Regions from separate parts of the Pseudoalteromonas sp. APC 3691 genome, predicted to be linked through region 1. Evidence: predicted binding sites of a transcription regulator. Region 1 holds the regulator's gene; the other holds the start of a gene.
What was found. The regulator FliA, encoded in region 1, starts transcription of late flagellar genes. The targets are predictions, from matches to a motif close to CTAAAGNTNNNNNNNNNNNNGCCGATA.
Positions count from the first base shown of each region.

Region 2: QL998_RS16640 (DUF5610 domain-containing protein) is a predicted target of FliA. The motif match lies at 1,204-1,230, and genes of this name have one in related genera.

Region 1 covers NZ_JASDCB010000006.1:24,340-35,019, reverse strand. Annotated here, with positions in the region: gene flhA (flagellar biosynthesis protein FlhA) at 1-1,615, shown strand, start outside; gene flhF (flagellar biosynthesis protein FlhF) at 1,637-3,118, shown strand; gene QL998_RS03305 (MinD/ParA family protein) at 3,111-3,971, shown strand; gene QL998_RS03300 (RNA polymerase sigma factor FliA) at 3,998-4,708, shown strand; gene cheY (chemotaxis response regulator CheY) at 4,749-5,132, shown strand; gene QL998_RS03290 (protein phosphatase CheZ) at 5,150-5,923, shown strand; gene QL998_RS03285 (chemotaxis protein CheA) at 5,939-8,161, shown strand; gene QL998_RS03280 (chemotaxis response regulator protein-glutamate methylesterase) at 8,220-9,383, shown strand; gene QL998_RS03275 (flagellar motor protein) at 9,376-10,140, shown strand; gene QL998_RS03270 (flagellar motor protein MotB) at 10,142-10,680, shown strand, end outside.
Region 2 covers NZ_JASDCB010000062.1:14,318-24,997, reverse strand. Annotated here, with positions in the region: gene QL998_RS16640 (DUF5610 domain-containing protein) at 35-1,174, opposite strand; gene trmA (tRNA (uridine(54)-C5)-methyltransferase TrmA) at 1,337-2,434, shown strand; gene QL998_RS16630 (thiol:disulfide interchange protein DsbA/DsbL) at 2,501-3,139, opposite strand; gene QL998_RS16625 (thiol:disulfide interchange protein DsbA/DsbL) at 3,156-3,779, opposite strand; gene QL998_RS16620 (serine/threonine protein kinase) at 3,814-4,788, opposite strand; gene ccoG (cytochrome c oxidase accessory protein CcoG) at 4,874-6,304, opposite strand; gene QL998_RS16610 (hypothetical protein) at 6,593-6,952, shown strand; gene QL998_RS16605 (hypothetical protein) at 6,952-7,158, shown strand; gene QL998_RS16600 (UPF0149 family protein) at 7,186-7,773, opposite strand; gene QL998_RS16595 (type II secretion system protein N) at 7,796-8,554, opposite strand; gene QL998_RS16590 (type II secretion system protein M) at 8,558-9,031, opposite strand; gene gspL (type II secretion system protein GspL) at 9,028-10,236, opposite strand; gene gspK (type II secretion system minor pseudopilin GspK) at 10,233-10,680, opposite strand, start outside.

The sequences.
Region 1 (10,680 bases):
TGACGCTGATTTGAACGCAGGCTTTATCAGCGCAGAACAAGCGCGTGACCGCCGCGAGGAAGTAACTCGCGAAGCTGATTTTTACGGCTCAATGGATGGTGCGAGTAAATTTGTAAAAGGTGATGCGATTGCAGGTATTGTTATACTAATCATCAATATTGTTGGTGGTTTATTTGTCGGTATGATCCAGCACAATTTGAGTTTTGGCAATGCAATGGAAGTATATACATTACTTACCATTGGCGATGGCTTAGTTGCTCAACTCCCTTCTTTACTGCTTTCAATTGGTACCGCGATTGTTGTAACACGCCAAAATGAGTCGCTCAATATGGGGGACCAATTTAAGAAACAACTAGGCAACGAAAAGTCACTCTTTATTGCATCTGGTATTTTGATCATCATGGGCTTAGTGCCTGGTATGCCGCATATTGCTTTTTTAAGTTTAGGTGCGTTACTCGGTTACTTAGCTTACTACACACAGCAAAGTAAATTAAAAGCTGCTGCGACAGAAGCTGAAGAGGCCGCTAATGGCGGAAGCGTTGCAACGGGTGTTGCTAATAAACAAGAACAAAAAGAACTAGGCTGGGATGACGTTCAGCAGGTTGATGTAATTGGCTTAGAAGTCGGTTATAGATTAATTCCGTTAGTGGACCAATCACAAGGTGGTGAGCTACTTAATCGTATTAAGGGGGTGCGTAAAAAGCTTTCTCAAGAGCTTGGTTTTTTAGTGCCGCCGGTACATATACGCGACAACTTAGAGCTTGACCCTAACGCTTACAGAATAACACTAATGGGGGTTTCAACCGGTGAAAGCGAGCTTAAGCATGGCGACGAACTAGCGATTAACCCAGGACAAGTATTTGGTCCAATTAAAGGGGTTGAAACAAAAGATCCTGCGTTTGGCCTTGATGCAGTATGGATAAAACCAGATCAAAAAGATGAAGCACAATCACTAGGTTATACCGTTGTAGATTCAGCCACGGTAGTTGCCACTCATATTAGCCAGTTATTAACTAACAGTGCAGCGTTATTACTAGGGCATGAAGAAGTTCAAAACCTACTTGATATGCTTGCTAAAAGCCATCCTCGCTTAGTGGAAGGACTAGTACCTGATGTATTGCCATTAACTGTTATTGTAAAAGTACTACAAAATTTATTAAATGAAGGCGTGGCTATTCGCGATATGCGCTCAATTGTTCAAACCCTTGTTGAGTATGGCCCACGTAGTCAAGACCCTGATGTATTAACGGCTGCAGTGCGTATTTCACTGCGTAGATTAATTGTTCAAGATGCGGTGGGAATGTCATCAGAAATCCCTGTCATAACCTTGGCGCCTGAGTTGGAACAGATGTTGCATCAGTCATTACAAAATGCAGGCGATGAAGGTGCCGGTATTGAGCCAGGACTTGCAGAGCGACTTCAAGTGTCATTGACACAAGCGCATCAAAATCAAGAAATGGCCGGCGAACCTTCTATATTGCTAACGTCAGGAATGTTACGCACTGTGTTATCTCGTTTTGTTAAGTACACCATTCCAGGATTGAGAGTGATGTCTTATCAAGAGGTACCAGACGAAAGACAGATCAAAATTGTAAGCTCGGTAGGCCAACAATAAGATTTTAACAGGGGTTGAATCATGAAAATTAAACGTTTTTTTGCTAAAGATATGCGCACAGCACTTAAAGAAGTTAAAGATGAGTTAGGTGTTGATGCGGTTATTATGTCAAATAAGAAGCTGGCTAACGGTGTAGAAATTGTAGCGGCAGTTGATTATGACAAAGCAGCCCCTAAAGTAGCAGCGCAACCACAACGTAATGCTGAGCCTCGTGCTCAAGCGCCACAGCAAAGCATGCATAACTTTGTAAGACCAGAGCCACAGCGTGCTAAGCCTGAGCCACAAGCAAAGGTTGCTGACAGCTTACAAGCATTACTAGAGCGACAATCACCGCGTCCTCGCTCCCCTGAACTTGCTTCTATGTTTTCACAATCGGGTATTGATACTACTGATAACTATCAAGAACCTAATATGGGGCAGCGTACTAAAAATATGTTTGCTCCTGAAGCTTCTGCGCCAGTTCGTCCACAAACTCAAGCGGATAGCTTAGGTTTTGATGATTTAGACCGCGACTTTGATGATTTAGATAGCCCAGTAACCACTCGCCAACAAGCACCTAATAATGAAAGCGAAGAAATGACAACAATGCGTGAAGAAATGAACGCAATTCGTCAATTACTTGAGCACCAAGTATCAGGCTTGATGCAGCAAGATATGGCGCGTCGCGATCCAACACGCGCTTGTATGGTTGACCGTTTAGTCGGTATGGGTATCGATAAAGAAGTAGCACAGCAAATGGCATGTTTTGTACCTGATGATGTGTCTCGTCAACAAGGCTGGAAAGCATTGCTAACAATGGTTGAAGATCAAATGCAAACAACCAATAACGAAATACTTCGCCAAGGTGGTGTATATGCGTTAGTGGGTCCAACAGGTGTGGGCAAAACCACGACAGTTGCTAAGCTTGCAGCTCTAGGTGCACAAAAGTATGGCGCCGATAAAGTTGCCTTAATAACCACTGATACGTACAGAATTGGTGCTTATGAGCAGCTTGCAACTTACGGTCGTATTATTGGTTGTGGTGTAAAACAAGTTAAAGATGCTAATGAGTTAGCTGAAGTTTTATATCATTTACGAAATAAACGTCTAGTGTTAATTGATACGGCAGGTATGAGCCAGCGAGATTTACGCTTAACTGAGCAGTTAAATACGTTAATGCGCAACCAGCGTGTGGATATTCGAAACTACCTAGTACTCAGTGCCACAGCGCAAATTAATGTACTACAAGAAACTGTACGCCACTTTAAAAAAGTACAGTTAAGTGGTTGTATTTTTACCAAGTTGGATGAATCATTAAGTTTGGGTGAGATTATTAGTATTGCGATTCAAAATCGCCTTCCAATAGGGTATCTTACTAATGGACAACGAGTACCAGAAGATATTCGTGTTGCAAATGCTGAAAAACTAGTGAAAAAGGCTGAGCAATTATATTTAAAAAGAACAAAAGCACAACATTCAAGGCATCAAGCAGTGGCGCCAAGTACAGTAGGGATGTATGATTAACACAGTATTAGATCAAGCAAGCGGCCTGCGCAAAATGAGTCAAAACAATAACAACGGCGTTAAAGTTATCGCTGTAACCGGTGGTAAAGGTGGGGTGGGGAAAACAAATGTTTCTCTAAATACTGCTATAGCACTAGGGCAGCAAGGTAATAGAGTACTAGTACTGGATGCTGACTTAGGTTTGGCAAATTGTGATGTGATGCTTGGTTTACGTGTAGAGCGTAATTTGTCACACGTTTTGTCTGGTGAATGTGAGCTTGACGAAATTTTAGTTGAAGGTCCTGCTGGTATTAAAATTGTACCCGCTACATCGGGTTCGCAAAGTATGGTTGAGTTATCACCATCGGAGCATGCTGGACTAATTCGTGCGTTTAGCGAATTGAATACCGAATTCGATATTTTAATTGTAGATACAGCCGCTGGTATTTCAGACATGGTGCTAAGCTTCTCACGAGCAGCACAAGATGTAATGGTTGTAGTGTGCGATGAACCAACATCAATAACCGATGCTTACGCACTTATTAAAGTATTAAGCCGCGAGCATGGTGTTTATAAGTTCAAAATTGTTGCAAATATGGTCCGCAGTATGCGTGAAGGTACTGAATTGTTTGCAAAACTATCTAAAGTTACCGATCGCTTTTTAGATGTGTCAATGGAGCTAGTAGCAACGGTTCCTTATGACGAAAATATGCGCAAAGCAACGCGTCGTCAAAAAGTAATAGTAGAGCTCTTTCCAAATTCGCCAGCCGCTCTTGCGTTTAAAACGCTGGCAACAAAAGCAGTTAAATGGCCAATACCCAACCAACCATCTGGGCATTTAGAGTTTTTCATTGAGAAACTAGTAAACGGTTAATTATGACAACACTGGTGAATAGAGCTATGGGATATCAATCAACACAAAATTTAAATGTGATTGTTGAGAAGCATGCATCACTTGTTAAAAAAGTGGCATGTCATCTAATTGCTCGATTACCACCTAGCGTTCAACTTGATGATTTAATTCAATCAGGAATGATAGGCTTAATAGAAGCTTCGAAAAACTTTGATGCAACAAAAGGCGCAAGCTTTGAAACTTTTGCAGGTATTCGTATTCGCGGTGCTATGCTTGATGAAATGCGCCGTGGTGATTGGGCTCCTCGTTCAGTTCACCGTAAAAACAGGCAAGTTGCAGAAGCAATTACTGAGCTCGAAAGTAGTCTGAACCGCGAACCAACGGACATAGAAGTTGCTGAAAAACTTGAAATTTCGCTCAATGAGTACCATCATATTTTAAATGATGCGAATACGAGTAAAATATTAGGCATTGAAGACCTTGGTGTAGATGAGGATGTTATTACTCCTGTAGGCCAAGATTTAGCACAAGATAAACCTTTTAATAATGTTAAAAATGATAGGTTTAATGAGTCTTTGCTAAGTGCAATTAAGTCATTACCAGAGCGTGATGCAATGGTGCTTTCTTTGTACTACAACGATGAAATGAATTTAAAAGAAATAGGACATATACTCGATGTAAGTGAATCGCGTGTAAGTCAGATACATGGTCAGGCGATGATTAAGCTTAAAGCTAAAATCAATGACTGGATAAATTAGTAGTAAGTAAACAAAGGTTAATACCTCACTGGGGGATGTTTTGGATAAAAACATGAAAATTCTTGTAGTTGATGATTTTTCAACGATGAGACGCATTATAAAAAACCTGTTACGTGACTTAGGTTTCACTAACGTTCAAGAAGCTGATGATGGGTCTACAGCTTTGCCTATGTTGCAAAATCAAGTGTTTGATTTTGTAGTTACGGATTGGAATATGCCTGGAATGCAGGGTATTGATCTTTTAAGAGCAATACGTGCAGACGAGAAGTTAAAACATATCCCTGTATTAATGGTAACGGCAGAAGCTAAAAAAGAACAAATAATAGCTGCGGCGCAAGCTGGCGTGAATGGTTATATTGTTAAGCCATTTACGGCTGGAACATTAAAAACTAAATTAGAAAAAGTATTTGAACGCTTAGGCTAATGATGGGGGAGAGGCTTATGCCAGCACCAGCTGCGCCTCAAATAACGTTAGAACAAGCTCGTCAGCTCGTTGTTTTTTTAGAAAATGATGAGCAAGACAAAGCAAATCAGTTGATTTTAGAGGCTGCTTCTAAAGAGCAATCTGAATTATTTGCTGAAGTTGGAAAGTTGACTCGTCAACTGCACGAAGCTCTTAAAAGTTTTGAGCTTGATACTCGCTTAACTGATATAACGACAGATGCGATTCCAGATGCTAAAAAGCGGCTTAATTATGTTATAGAAATGACAGAAAATGCGGCTAATAAAACAATGGATGCAGTGGAAGCGAGTCTTCCTATAGCCCAACAGTTAGCGGACGAAATATCTCATATCAAACCGACATGGGATCGTTTAATGAGCCGCGAGATTGAGCTTGGTGAGTTTAAGCAACTTTGCCATAGCATCGATAAGTTTATGAACAACTCTCATCATAAGACTGATGAGCTTCAAAACTTAATGACAAATGTATTAATGGCTCAAGACTATCAAGACTTAACAGGTCAAGTTATTCGCCGTGTTATTGAACTTGTTAGGGAAGTAGAAGAAAGTTTACTGCATCTTTTAACTGCGTTTGCTGAACAAGACGACAGTAACAGCACCGCGAATAAAGTAGAACAACAAAAAATAAAAGAACCAGTTGCCACACAAACTTTAGCAGGTCCTGAAGGCCCTATTATTGATAAAGAATCGCGTAATGATGTTGTATCTGATCAAGATGAAGTTGATGATCTTTTATCAAGTTTGGGCTTCTAAGAGGAGAGTAACTGCATGTTTGAAGTCGATGAAGATATTTTACAAGACTTTCTTGTAGAGGCTGGAGAAATCCTAGAGCTTTTATCTGAACAGTTAGTTGAGCTGGAAAATAATCCAGAAGATACCGAGTTACTAAACGCTATATTTAGAGGTTTTCACACTGTAAAAGGTGGTGCAGGCTTTTTAGCTATGACAGAGCTTGTTGATGCTTGTCACGGTGCTGAAAACGTATTTGATTTACTACGTCAAGGCGTGCGAACAGTCAACTCAGAGTTAATGGATGTTATTTTACAAGCACTAGACACCATTAATGAGATGTTTGCGACTATCCAAAACAGAGACAAGCCTGAACCTGCAGATCCTGAATTACTTCATACTCTTCATATCTTAGGTCTACCTCCAACAGAAGCCGAAGCCAATGAAGCCTCTTCACAAACAGAGGTTGAACAACCTCATAATGAAGTGGTGGATACACCGGTAGCTGATGATGAAGATCCGTTTGCATTTGATGAACTATTTAGCGGAGCGCCTTCGGTTAGCGATGCTGAAATAGATGAAATCACTGAAGACGAATTTGAAAGCTTACTTGATGAGCTACACGGTAAAGGACAAGGTCCTGCAGTTGAAAAACCAGTAGCAAGTAGTAGTAGTGATTTTAATGGTGATATTACTGATGATGAATTTGACAGCTTATTAGATGAGTTACATGGTGTTGGCAGTTTTGGTGAAGTTACTAGCAAACCTGAACAAAATGATGCCAATAAAACACCTGTAGAACCAGCTACACCAGCGGCAAATACAGTTAATTCATCAGATGATGAAATTAGTGATGACGAATTTGAAGCGCTTCTTGATGAACTTCATGGTAAAGGTACTGCTCCTAAATCGATAGAAAGTGCGCCAGCTGCAAAACAACCTGAACCTGTTTCACCGCCAGCTAAACAAGTGAGTGAACCAGTAAAAAAAGCTGCGCCAGCTAAAGCTCCTACTCCAAAACCAGTTGAAAAAGCGCCAGAGAAGCCAGCAGCTAAAGCACCACCAGCAGCAGCTCCAAAAAAATCAGCGCCACCAGCTGCAGAAACCACCGTTCGCGTAGATACAAAACGACTCGATCAAATTATGAATATGGTTGGTGAGTTAGTTCTTGTACGAAATCGTTTGGTTAGTTTAGCGACTAACTCAGACAGTGAAGCGATGGGTAAAGCAATCTCTAACTTAGATGTAGTGACTGCGGATATTCAAGGTGCGGTTATGCAAACGCGAATGCAACCAATTAAGAAAGTATTTGGTCGCTTCCCTCGCGTTGTACGCGACTTAGCACGTAGCTTAAATAAAGATATTGATTTAAAGCTTATTGGTGAAGAAACCGATCTAGATAAAAACTTAGTTGAAGCACTTGCAGATCCACTTGTGCATTTAGTTAGAAACTCAGTTGACCATGGTATTGAAATGCCCGCTGTCCGTGAAGCTGCAGGTAAGTCTAGAACAGGTAATGTTACTTTATCAGCGTCTCAAGAGGGCGACCATATTTTGCTAACCATCAAAGATGATGGTGCAGGTATGGATGCTGAAAAACTGAAAAAAATTGCAATTAGTAAAGGCGTACTCGATCATGACCAAGCGAGTCGACTTTCTGACACCGAAGCATATAACCTGATTTTTGCACCTGGCTTTTCTACAAAAGAAGAAATATCTGATATTTCAGGCCGTGGTGTAGGAATGGACGTAGTTAAAACTAAGATCACGCAACTTAATGGCTCAGTAAGCATTCAGTCTGAACTTGGTGTCGGTACTATTTTAGAAATAAAAGTACCACTTACCTTGGCTATATTACCGACATTAATGGTCATTGTTGGCGCACAAACATTTGCGTTACCACTGGCTGGTGTTAGTGAGATATTCAATTTGGATTTAACGAAGACGAATGTAGTTGATGGGCAATTAACAATTATTGTGCGTAAAAAGGCGATACCGTTATTTTACCTTGAGCATTGGTTAGTAAAAGGCTCAGATCGTTCTCAGCGAAAATCTAAAGGTCACGTCGTTATTGTACAAATTGGTACGCAACAAATAGGCTTTGTTGTTGACTCATTGATTGGCCAAGAAGAAGTAGTGATTAAGCCGCTCGATGCGTTACTTCAAGGAACGCCAGGTATGGCAGGGGCTACAATAACTTCGGATGGTGGCATTGCACTGATTTTAGACGTTCCAAACATGTTAAAACATTACGCAGGCTAATAATAAAGTAGGTATATATTTAATATATACCTACGCATAAATTTAATAAGAGAGCTAAATGGCCGTTAAAGTTTTAGTTGTTGATGATTCAAGCTTTTTTCGCCGTAGAGTAAGCGAAATCCTTGAGCAAGATAGCGATATACAAGTTATAGGCTTTGCTGTTAATGGCAGAGAGGCTGTTGAGAAAGCAGCTCAATTGCGTCCTGACATGATCACCATGGATGTCGAAATGCCTGTGCTTGATGGTATTAGCGCAGTTAAAGAGATAATGGCGAGTAACCCAACTCCTATCTTAATGTTTTCATCACTTACACGTGATGGTGCAACAGCAACGTTTGATGCGTTAGATGCTGGCGCAATGGATTTTTTACCGAAAAAATTTGAAGATATTGCGCGCAATAATGAAGATGCAATTAAGCTTTTGCAAAGTAAAGTAAAAGATATAGGGCGAAGACGTTTACCGCGAACATTTAGAGCGGCAACACCAGTTAAACCAGCCATTTCAACTAAACCAACAAGTTCACTTTCGCAAAGAGCAAGCACATCAACAACTCAAACCAAGCAGCCTGGTAGAAGCTTTCAAAGAGCTGCGCCTGCTGCATCGACAAGTTCAAATGTTACCTCAATGCGAGCAAGTGGAAAACAATATCAACTTTTAGCTATTGGTACTTCTACAGGTGGTCCTGTTGCTTTGCAAACTATATTGACTCAATTGCCTGCTAATTTTCCTCACCCTATTTTACTTATACAGCACATGCCAGCTGCATTTACACCCGCGTTTGCAGCGCGCTTAAACGGTTTGTGCCAAATAAAAGTGAAAGAAGCACAACAAGGCGATCGTTTACAACCAGGAACTGCTTATTTAGCGCCTGGCGGACAGCAGATGATGGTAGAGGGGCGTGGAGCAAATAGAACGCTGCGCGTATTTGAAGATCATAGCGAGAGAATAAGTTATAAACCAAGCGTAGATGTAACGTTTGCTAGTGCAGCTAAAACGTATCAAGGCGATGTACTTGCTATTGTTTTAACAGGTATGGGCGCTGATGGTCGTGATGGTGCAAGAATGTTAAAACAAACGGGGGCAACTATTTGGGCACAGGATGAGAAAAGCTGTGTCGTTTATGGAATGCCCCAAGCCATTGCTAATGCGGGGCTTTCAAGTGAAAGCTTAGCATTGAGCGATGTTGCAGCGCGTATAATGAGAGAGGTAGGTTGTGGATAAACTCTCAATATTTGGACTATTGGTAGCACTTAGTGCAATAGGTCTAGGTTATTCTTTAGAAGGCGGTGTTGTTTCAGCTTTATTTAATGGCCCTGCGCTTATTATTGTACTAGGTGGCACGCTTGGCGCTGTTATGTTGCAAACCTCTGCTAGCACATTCAAAAAGATGCTAAATATGAGCTCGTGGGTTTTTGTTGCACCACAATACGATATTGAAGACGCAATAGAGCAAGTTAAACGATGGTCTCATAAAGCACGTCAAGAAGGTTACTTAGCGCTTGAGAATGAAGCCTTAGCTCACCCAGATGCGTATGCAGCAAAAGGTTTAAGCTTACTTGTCGATGGCTGCTCAGAGCAAAAACTACGTGACACGCTTGAAATTGATTTACTGCTAGAGCGTGATCGTTTGCTTGAAGCCGCGCGTGTTTATGAAGCAATGGGGGGTTACAGCCCTACCATTGGTATTTTAGGTGCGGTGCTTGGCTTAATACAGGCAATGTCGTTTATTACCGATCCACAAATGCTTGGCGCCGGCGTTGCAACGGCATTTATTGCGACCATTTATGGTGTTGGTTTAGCTAATTTATTGTTTTTACCTATGGCAAATAAGTTAAAACAGCGTGTAGAGCAAAAAATGCTTTACCATGAAATGCTTGCTGAAGGCGTTATTGCAATAAGCATAGGTGAAAGCCCAGTAAATATAGAATTAAAGCTTGAAGCCTATCGTGTAGAGCGCCCTAATTTAGTGGACGAATAACATGTTACGCCGACGACTTCGTCACTCTGCTGCTAAAAGTCAACATACCGAACGTTGGCTTGTATCGTATGCCGATTATATGACTATTATGTTTGCTTTTTTTGTGGTTCTGTATGCGATAGCGATTAATAAAGAAGAACAATTCCAAATATTGTCAGATTCCCTTGAACAGGTTTTTGATAAGTCAGCTCGCCAATACTCCCAGCAAGGTGAAGGTGTCAACGGTAATGGAATATTGACAGATAGAGTGACACCTGAACAAGAAGTTCTTTATGGCGAAAGTATATTAAAAGAAGAGCAAGGTCCTGAGCTACTCGACGGCCAAAGTGATACAAGCAACATCCAGCAAAAGTATTTAGGCAAACCTCTTGATAGTTTATTAATTAAATTACAGTCAGCGCTTATTGATGAAATCCGTGATGGAGAAGCCAGTTTAGAGCTGAACCAAGATTGGCTGATTATAGAGCTAAGCTCAGGTATGTTATTTTCAAGTGGTAGTTCAGTTGCACACTCTCGAGCAAAACAGGTCGTCAAGATTGT
Region 2 (10,680 bases), on a different contig from region 1:
AGTTTGCCATGAGGTTTTTATAAAAGAAAGTAGTTTAACTTTGCGTGGCTTCTAAATCAGTAAGCCTGTCGGCTGCTGAATTTAACTGATTAAGGTTTTCGAACATAGACTTTGTATAATCTACTAACTTATCTATTTGTTCCTGATCTTGATTTAACCATTGGAGAATGCCAGCTAGCTGATTTTGTAATCCAAGCTCACCCGCTTTTTCAAAAGCATTTTTAAGGTCGTCATTAAAAGGGGCTAACCCCTCTGCTACTTGTTTTTCTGGTGCTGGTTTATATTCTTCATAGCTTTTAACTGTTGCTATTGTTTTTGTTTGGCGTAAATCCATAGAAAAAGCCACCAGCTGATCGCTGTCTAAACTCAGCTCTTGCGCTTGTTCAAATGCTTCATCTAAATCACCACCAAAAAAGGTTTTACTTAAATCTTGTAAGTCTTCCATCATCGCATTAATAGCTTCTTGCTCTTGCTCGTTTAAGTCACCATTTACCGACATCGAAAATGATACCTGTCGAGATTGCGATGATGAGCTTGCAAACGACTCACTATTACTATTTTGCTGATAGCCACTTGCCGATTGAGATTCAAATGCATCAGCAAAGCTAATACTTACCTCATCGCCTTCTGCTGTAGTAAATTTATACTCTGCATTACTCGTCATACTGACGTATTGGGCCTGGCTTATATTTACGCTGGCAGGTTGTGGGTTAAATAACGACTCTTCAAACTTATCCAGCCCATTGTAAATTCCCTCTTTGGACTTATTAATGCCCTCTTCCATGTCATCATTAAATACGCCTGTACCTTTGAGTTCATCAACAGCGTCATCAATCCCTATTTGGACTCCTTTGCGCGCATCGCCTAGCATATCTTTGAGCTTTTCGTCATCAGCGCCGTTAGCTTTTGCTTTATTTACAGCACTACTTACAAAATCGAGTACGTTTTTTACTATTTCATCAAAATCAAATAGTGGTTTATCTGCTTTTTTTTCTGCGATAGGTAATCCAAGCTGCTCAGCCATTTTATCGCCAAGCACCTTTGCGGCCAACTCTCGGCCTCGTTGTTGATAGCTATCTTGAGGAGACGTAATTGTAGGTTGCTGTATATCAGCTTTATTATTGAATTTATTGATGTTGTTGTTTGGCGTAAAGCCATAATTACCTATTTTCATGATTCGTCTCCTAAGCGTGCGTAGTTTATTATCGGCTATAACAACAAAAACTAAAGTACAATGTTCAATAAAACAGCATAAATGCTAGCCAAAACTAGACAAATACGCAGCGCTCCCTACAATAGCGCCGATAAACAGATCTTAGATAAGGTAGTAGCGTTAATGGCAGTTATTAAAATAGATACCACACAGTACCAAGCGCAGTTAAGTGAAAAAGAGCAGCGAATTAGTACGCAGTTTCAACGTTTTGGTGTGGAGCAATTAGAAGTATTTAGCTCAGAGCCAACTAACTACCGCCAACGTGCTGAATTTAGAGTATGGCACGACGGTGATGATCTGTTTCACATTATGTTTGATCAACAAACAAAAGAAAAAATCCGTGTTGATACATTTGACCCAGCAGCGCCTCTAGTAGGTGAAATAATGCAGGTGATGATTGAAAATCTTAAGCCTTGTGAAATATTACGCCGTAAGTTATTTCAAATCGATTACCTATCAACGCTAAGCGGTGAAATTTTAGTAAGCTTGCTTTATCACAAACCACTGGATGATGAATGGTTAAGTGAAATTAAAGCACTGAAAGAAAAGCTTAGCAGTAAATACAAAATTGACTTTATAGGTCGTGCTCGCAAACAAAAAGAAGTACTAGGTGATGACTTTGTAACTGAACGTTTAACAGTTAATGGGCAAGAGCTTATTTATCAACAAGTAGAAAATAGCTTTACTCAGCCTAATGCAAAAGTAAATATTAATATGCTGGAGTGGGCACAAGATTTATGTAAACCACTTAAAAATGATTTACTAGAATTGTATTGTGGTAACGGTAACTTTTCAATTGCATTAGCAGGTTCTTTTAATAAAGTATTAGCGACGGAAATATCAAAATCATCTGTTCACTCTGCTCAATACAACATTGCTAAAAACAACGTAGAGAACTTAGATATTATTCGTATGTCTAGTGAAGAGTTTACTCAAGCAATGAATGGCGAGCGTACTTTCTCTCGTTTAGATGGTATTGATTTAAAAAGCTATGACTGCCAAACCATATTAGTTGATCCACCACGCGCGGGCATGGATGAATTAACGTGTGACTTAGTGGCTAACTACGAAAGCATAATTTATATATCGTGTAATCCTGAAACTCTTGAGCGTGACCTTGATCACTTAACACGTACGCATAACGTTAAGCGCTTTGCTATATTTGATCAGTTCCCATATACACATCACATTGAGTCGGGTGTTTTCTTGCAGCGCAAATAAATACGCTCAGTAAACGTTACCCATAAAAAAAGCTCCTTGTAGGAGCTTTTTTAGTTTTAGCTAAACTTACTTGTTAGCTAAGTAATTAATCAGTTTGCTAATATCTTCTGGTTCAGTAATACCCGACTCACGACCTAGGTTTAATTTATACTTACCATTTACAATAAATGTAGGTACGCCACGTAGTGCGCCTTTTTCTTTAAAGTAGTCTTGATCTCGTTTCATTTTAGAGCTCAGCGTACGTACCGAGAAGCTTTTAAACAGCTTATCAAACTTATCGCCATCAACGCCCTGCGCTACAAATATATCTTTTACATCTGCAAGCTCATTAAAACTAGCGCGCTTTGTATGAATATGATTAAAGATTGCAGAGACAATTTTATCTTTTTGCGGAAGCACTTCTGCAGTAGCGAGTGCTTGGCTCATCATCTGTTGGTTTTCTGGGTCGCGTACACCTACAAAATCAACATGGCTCTTTTTAAATTTAACGTTTTTATCAAGCTTAGGCTTAAACTCACCAATTAGTGCTTCCATGTTATTACATGCAGGGCAGTAAAATGAGAAAAACTCTTTAATTTCTGGCTTTTTTGTTGCGCGCTCAGAAACAACGTCGTAATGCACGCCTTCTTCATACGTTGCTGCAAAGCTTGTTGCCGCCATAGGAAGTAGTACTGCAAGCAAACCTGCTTTAACTAATTTAATCATTATTATGCTCCGAAATTTATAGTGCTAATAAAAACGCTACTAACTCATCAAGTTCTTTTTGATTTTTGATGGTGTTGAGGTTTATTTTATATTTATCGTTAACAATAAAAGTAGGTACACCTGTAAGTGCGCCTAATTTTGAATATTTATTCTGTTTGTTTTGCATTGCTTGCTCAGCTGAAATAACAGGCATGCTTGCAATCTCTTGATCAAATGTTGCGCTATCAATACCGTTTACTTCAAGTAATTTTTTAACGTCTTTCATTTCAGTTAATGGTGCACGTTGAACATGGATACTTTTAAAAATTTGATCGCTAATACTTTGCGCCTGACCATGCTGCTTAGCAATTAAGTAAGCAAAGCTTAAATTACTTTGTGCTTGTGGTGACACGCCACCTAAAAAGTTAACGTGGTTTTTAATAAACTCAGCGCCTTCTGGCAAGCCTTTTTCAATTGCTTTTGCTACTGGTTCAAACTTAAAGCAATGTGGACAGTAAAATGAGAAAAACTCAGTTACTTGCGGTGACTTGCTTTTGTCTACATCTATAACAGTGTATTGATTATCAACTTCAAACTGTGCAGCAAGTGCTGCAAATGGTAAACATAAAAGTAATAAACTCAGTTTTAATTTTTTAAGCATTTGTATCTCGTTGTACTTGTCTTTAAATAAAATATTACGGCAATAACTTTAACGGTGCTTCTTGCAATGCTGCAAGTTGCTCTTTCAGTGCTAAAATTTGTTGCTCCCAGTATTTGTCATCAGCAAACCATGTAAAGTTCCGCACAAAAGCAGGATCACTCCATCGTTTAGCTACCCATCCCATATAGTGAATAATACGCATTGCTCGCAGCGGTTCAATTAATTTGAGTTGAGAGTGATCAAAATCACAAAACTCTTCATATGCATTTACAAGGGTGTCTAACTGTAACAGTTGCGTCGCTCTATCGCCACTGAGCATCATCCATAAATCTTGGATTGCAGGACCTTGGCGGCTGTCATCTAAATCAACAAACATTAGCGCATCACCTGCCCATAAAATATTACCAACGTGGCAGTCACCATGTAAGCGAATACTTTGCACATCTTTATACTGTTTTTGCGCCTGCTCTATCACTAAATCTAAAATAGTATAAAAGGCAGTATTTATTCCCATGGGCACTAAGTTACTTTTTTGAAGATGAACTTTGGCTGTATGCAAATACTCCTCGCAGGTAACTGTTGGCCTGTAAGTAAAAGGTTTTGTTTTAGCTACTTGGTGCATACGGCCAATCAATCGCCCCATTACATCAAGCTGATCTAAATTATCAACCTCAAATAAACGCCCGCCTACACTTGGAAACAACACAAACAAATACCCTTCGTGTTCAAATAAGCTTTGTCCATTATATAAAATAGGGGCAACAACGGGTACTTCTGCATCCGCTAGTTCAAATGCAAAGTCATGCTCTTCTTGAATTTGCTCTTTACTCCAGCGCTCTGGGCGATAAAACTTCACTACGTAACGCAGGCCATCATCCGCTTTAAATTGGTACACTCTGTTTTCATAGCTATTGAGCGCCAATAAACCAGATTCGGCGTACACACCTACGCTCTCTATTGCATCGAGTATTAGGTCTGGTGTTAAGTCAATAAAACTAAATTTACTCATACTCTTCTTATATAAAATAAAAGCGGGTTATATACCCGCTTTTGTTAATTGCTATATCAACTTACCTAATTAAGGTAAGTTGCGATTATCGCGCTTTAAAAAAGTTACTCGACTGCGATATTGTCTCATCCGGCTCATCTACCGGTGAAAGCACAAAGTTAAACTCAGTCATCGGCGCCTTCAAATCATAAGGGTCCATTACAAGTGACAATGGTACGTTATGAGATTCCCCTGCCTGCACAGTAAATGACTGCTTACCAATATACTTAAAGTTATCTAACCCTTGTACTTTAATATTAAAGGTTTGCTCGTACTGCGCTTTATTAATTACCTTTAATGTATAGGTATTCTCTACTAAACCATCAAAATCGACACGATATAATTGGTTTCGGTCACGAATAATATCAAAGTCCATTGTTTTACGCAGTGCTATATTAGCGACAAGCGCTCCCGTAAGCACAACAAGTATGACCGTGTAACCAATAATTTTAGCTCGCAGTGGATTCGTTTTATTTTCTGGGGTTTCGAGATTTCGCTCTGTCGTATATGAAATAAGCCCACGCGGGTATTCCATTTTATCCATTACGCCATCACACGCATCAATACATGCACCACAGTTGATACACTCAGCTTGTAGCCCATTTCTAATATCAATACCTGTTGGGCACACTTGAACGCACAAGTTACAGTCTATACAGTCGCCTAATTCTAAATCTTTATGGTCTACTTTACGTGAACGAGGACCACGGCTTTCACCTCGGCTTTCGTCGTACGTTACGGTGTATGTGTCTTTATCAAACATAGCTGATTGAAAACGAGAGTAAGGACAGATGTGTAAACACATAATTTCTCGCATCCAACCGGCATTACCATAGGTACACGCAGCAAAGAAAATAATACTGACTAGTGCATAACCGCCTACATCAAACGTTACAAAGTCAGGGAGTAACTCCCTTATTGGCGTAAAGTAACCCACAAAAGAAATAGCGGTATACAACGAAAACAATACCCAACTAGTATGCTTTGCCGTTTTACGCCAAAACTTATCAAAGTCCATGGGTCGTTGATCGAGTTTTTTACGCTGATTGGCAGTGCCTTCAAGCTTTTCTTCAAACCAAATAAAAATAAAGGTCCAAACAGTTTGCGGACATGTGTAGCCACACCACACCCGTCCATAGAAGGTGGTCACTAAAAACAGCGCAAATGCTGCCAGCATAAAAATAAACGCTAATATGGTAAAATCTTGAGGCCATAGCGTTAAACCAAAAATATTGTATTTTTGACCAATTAGATCAAACAGCACTGCTTGCTGGCCGTTAAAATTAATCCAAGGAAGTAACATAAACGCAAGTAGGCCTAAAAAGCCAATGCGCTGCCTAAGTAATTGATGTAGGCCTTTTACAGCACGCACATAAATACGATTTCGGGGATTGAACCTATCATCTTGACGGCTTAAATCCGGTTTTTGGATTTTCACCTCTACAGGGATATTCTTTACTTTAATTTGCTTGTCCATCGAAGTTCCTCAACGCCGCTTGGAAATAAAAATCCAGCAATACTCAAGTACTCTATACTTAAAGCTAGCAAGTTACTTGCTAGGCAGATTTACTTTAATAAATTGCCATCTCGAATACTTTCAGATATTTCAGAAATATCTGACTGCTGTTAACCATTATAACAATGTTGGTTAAAATTACTGGCATAGATCGCTAATAATTTATTCATCCCAGTTACTTGCTTTTAAAATGCAGTTTATTACACTGCATGGTAATTCAACCCTACTTAGATCAAGGTTTACGTATCCATGAAAAAATTTATTATTTTGGTAGTTGTGATCCTTGCCTTTTTTACAATCGATCACCCACTTATAAAAGAACCTCGCGAAAGGTTACTAGGTGAAGGCATTGGCTTTTTAAGTGATGCAAGCAAGGTCAACAGAAGCCCTGCTGCAAATATGGCGAAAAATAGGATCAGCAGTCAACTTAAACTATCTGAATCTGAAGGTGAGTATGTAGAAAAAACGTTTACAACAGATGACTCTGTTCAGTTATTTCACCTACGCTATTGTCGTGAGCGTGACTTAAACCTTTATTTTTATGACGACCGTTTAAATACGGTATGTAAAATAGTGACTGAAGCATTAGAACAAAAGCGAGCAAAGTAGTGGATTTTTCAGGATTAAATAAAAAAGCAAGCGACTCATTTCATAAGCAGCGCAATATGCTCAAGCAATTAGCGCAAGGCAAAACATTAAAGTGTGAGAAGTGTAATGGGGTTTTAACACTTGATTTAGCCACCAGCGAGCCTGGTAAAGGCATAGTAAATTGCAAACAAGGCTGTACGGATATTATATTAGAGCTAGGCACTTAGATTAAACTAAGCGCCTAGTATTAATAATTACTCTTCCCAACTCTCGTCGGTTATCAAGCCGCTATTAATTGCGACCACTTCAATTAGTTCAGCAAACCCTAATGCAAAGTCACCCATAGATTCATACTGATACTGACACAAAGCTTCTATTGTCATGTTATTTTGTTTGGCAATCTGAGCTATTGCTAGCTGGTCGAGTGCAAAAAAGCTTAGTGTGCTTAACGCACTTTCTAGTGCTTGTTTAAAATCAACGTCTAATTGCGGTGCATTTAACAAAGGTTCTGCATAAGCTTTCGTTGCAACTAAGAAGCCTTTACTCCACGACTTACAAAATTCAGCATCAAATGTGTCTGGTAATTTATATCCAGTTTCGAACACCTGCTCACTAATTTTGTGATAAAGCGCCATAAACAAAAAAAGCATTTCTTCATCTAAATCATTAGCTGTGTTTGGCAATATCTGCTCAAGCCACTCATGTACATCTAATGGGTTGGGCGAACAAATTACACCAAATAAATAGCCTTGGCTTTGTACAAGGGTCATTGCTTGAGATTGGGTATTTAAAAATGAGCTGAGCTGCTTTGCGTGCAACTCAGTAAATTGGGGTATTTGCATTAAAACTCTTTATATTAAAACATTAAAAGTTGAGCGGATAGCGACCTTGGTTATCTGGTCGGCCTAAAAACTTAACCGCATCATGTACATCTTTAGGTAAGCTGGCATCTGGTTTTACATAACCTGCCACTCTGAAGTCGAAATTAGCTTTAAGTGTAGCATCTGCCTCAAGGCCAAGCGTATTATCTGGGTCAATTAATATAGCAACATCACCCGACTTACAGCTTAACTTACCAGCTAGAGGTCCAATATTAAACCATCCATTTAAGCCTTGAACATCAATATTAGGGCTCGCTATTTCACCTTTTAGTGAGTCACAATAAGGTGCGCCTGAGCTGTATTCATCAAGTTCTAATATCACACGCCCTTTAGCGGTAACAGGCAGAGGAAGTTGCACACGTTGCATTGCACGCTCTACAGTTGAGCGTACTAGGGCGTCAGTCACTATTACTTTTTTATTAAAAAACCCATAACTTACATCTGCGTAACCCGAAATATCACTGCGTTCTCGTGGATTACCAAATTTTATGTTCGCATTTAGTTTGCCTGTAAATAATTTCCAGCCTGCAATATCCCAGCGCACATTATTTAACTGTTCACCATCAAAACGAACTTGCATCATTTGACCTTGCCAAACAGTGCCTACAGTTTGGCCTACTTCTAATTGCTTTGGAAAGTACGGTTTTGCTATATCTAGTGCAATATGTGCTGGTAATTTAATAATACAAAACACAATAAAACTAATTAAAAAGACAGCCGATAACGTTATTATTTTTTTCATTAATTAATTCTCTAATACTAAACGGCTTACGCGCACATAGCCTGATTTATCATCGCGACTTAAATCTAAATTTTCAATTTTTAAACCATGCTGATTTACTAGCTCATCTAGCCATTCTATTAACTGATTAAACTCTACTGAGTCAAGCGTCAAACGAAGTGAATCACTACTGGGCTGCATTTTACTAATATTGATTTTATAGCGTCCACGAGTAGAGTTTACCACTTGGCTTAAGTTTGTATTGCTAGCAACACTGGTGTTGCCTGCAGCCTTTAGCTTAACAATACTGTCATCAACCCAAGCTAATAGCTCTTGTTGTTTAATTTGAGATTGCTGTGCTTTTTCTATCGCGTTATTTAATGGCCTAAATATCCCCATTACTAAAACAAAAATAATAAACACGCCACCAGCGACCATTACCAATTGTTGTTCTTGCTCTTTAAGCGAACGCCACTGTTTCATTAACTGCTTTTTCATACTGCACCTCGCAGTTTAATTTCGCCTACGACATAATCACCGTCATTATTTAAAGACCCTTGCTCAACAGTTAAACCTTGCTTTTCAAGTATGATTTTTACTTTACCAAAAGTTTGGAAGTCTTTAGCCCGTGCACGAATTCGCAGCTCATTACGACGTTTGTCATAACGAAGTGTTTCAGGTGTAAATTCGCTGACTTGCGAAAATACATCAACCAAATTAGTCGTTAAGTCTAAAAAGCCGGATTCACTTGAGCCTTGTATTTTATCTAACGCGCCTTTAATTTGGCTTTTAATTAGATTAGGGCGAACTTTAGTTCCCGGAAATGCTTTTTGATATCTGTCGACTACTTGAGCTTTAGCTACTTCTACTTGTGTATTAAGTTGGTGTAACTCAATAGCTTTTATTGTAATTGTAGAAACCAATGCAACACTTGCTATAATTGCGGCGCCTTTCCAGTAACCCCACCACAAAGCGCTTTGTTTTTTAAGCTGATACATACCTTGGCGTAAGTTAAAATTAACGCTATCTAACTGTTTTGCAAATAATGCTAAAGGTAAGTCGTAATCGCTTGTTTGGGCTTGTAAGTTAACGCTTTCAGGAAACTGATTAGCAGGACTAAAATGTTTAATGTCGGGGTTACCCATAGCTGTTAAATAGCCATTCAACCAACTAGATTCAACCGCACTAATATGCCATTGCCCTTGCTTAAACAACCATTGGTTGTTGAGCTCAATAGCAGTTACGGCACCATCATCTGCAAGCGGTAACAACAAAGCATCGGGTAATATTCTGTATACTGATAGATTATGCTCAGCAAATAATGCAAGCCATTGTTCAAACCATTCACGGTCTGTCATTGCTACACGAATTGCATGTTGCTCACCAAGCATTGTCGGCTGCGCTACTGCTATAAACAGTTCATCTACGTCACATGCTATATCTTCTTCAAGCATGTATGGCAATGCTTGCTCAAGCTTGCGATTCCATTTTGTTGGCAAAGCGACCGTTTTTAATTGCACTTGGTCACTGGGTAATAACACGACAACTTCTCGGGTAAGTGCTTTTTCGCTTAGCTCACTTAAATGCTCTGCATTTGGTAACTCGCCACTGGCTATTATTTCTTGTTCTTGTGGTGAGTAAATTAACCAGTTAAGTAATTCTTGTTCGGTTTGACCCGTGCGGATCAACAGTATTTCTGTCACTGTACGCCTCCAAATTTTCGCGCCAGTATCGTTACGTCGCCATCTTTAGCGTGCAGTAATGTGGTCATCGAAAAACGCAGGTCGACAAAGTTTGCCTGCGTTTGTAATTTAAAATATTCGCTTTTAATACTAAATAGACTTTTTATTGAGTCAGTATTAGTACCGCCTTGCTGCTTCACCTGTTCAAAAAATTCATCGATGGTGTCAAAGCCAGTTTGCGGTCTTGCGCCTAACACCGCTTCTGCGCCAGATAAGCTTAAGCTTTCTATCAAGGCACTGAGTATGAGCGCTTGCTCTGGCAATAATGTATTTACGTTAATTGATAAAAGCGTACTGCCTGGTATTACACATACATATGGCAATACTTTTTCCATCACTAATGGGTTAAAGCCCTTAACTAAACGCAGCTCCGATGTTGATGCAAATAAGCTATTGGCTGTCATA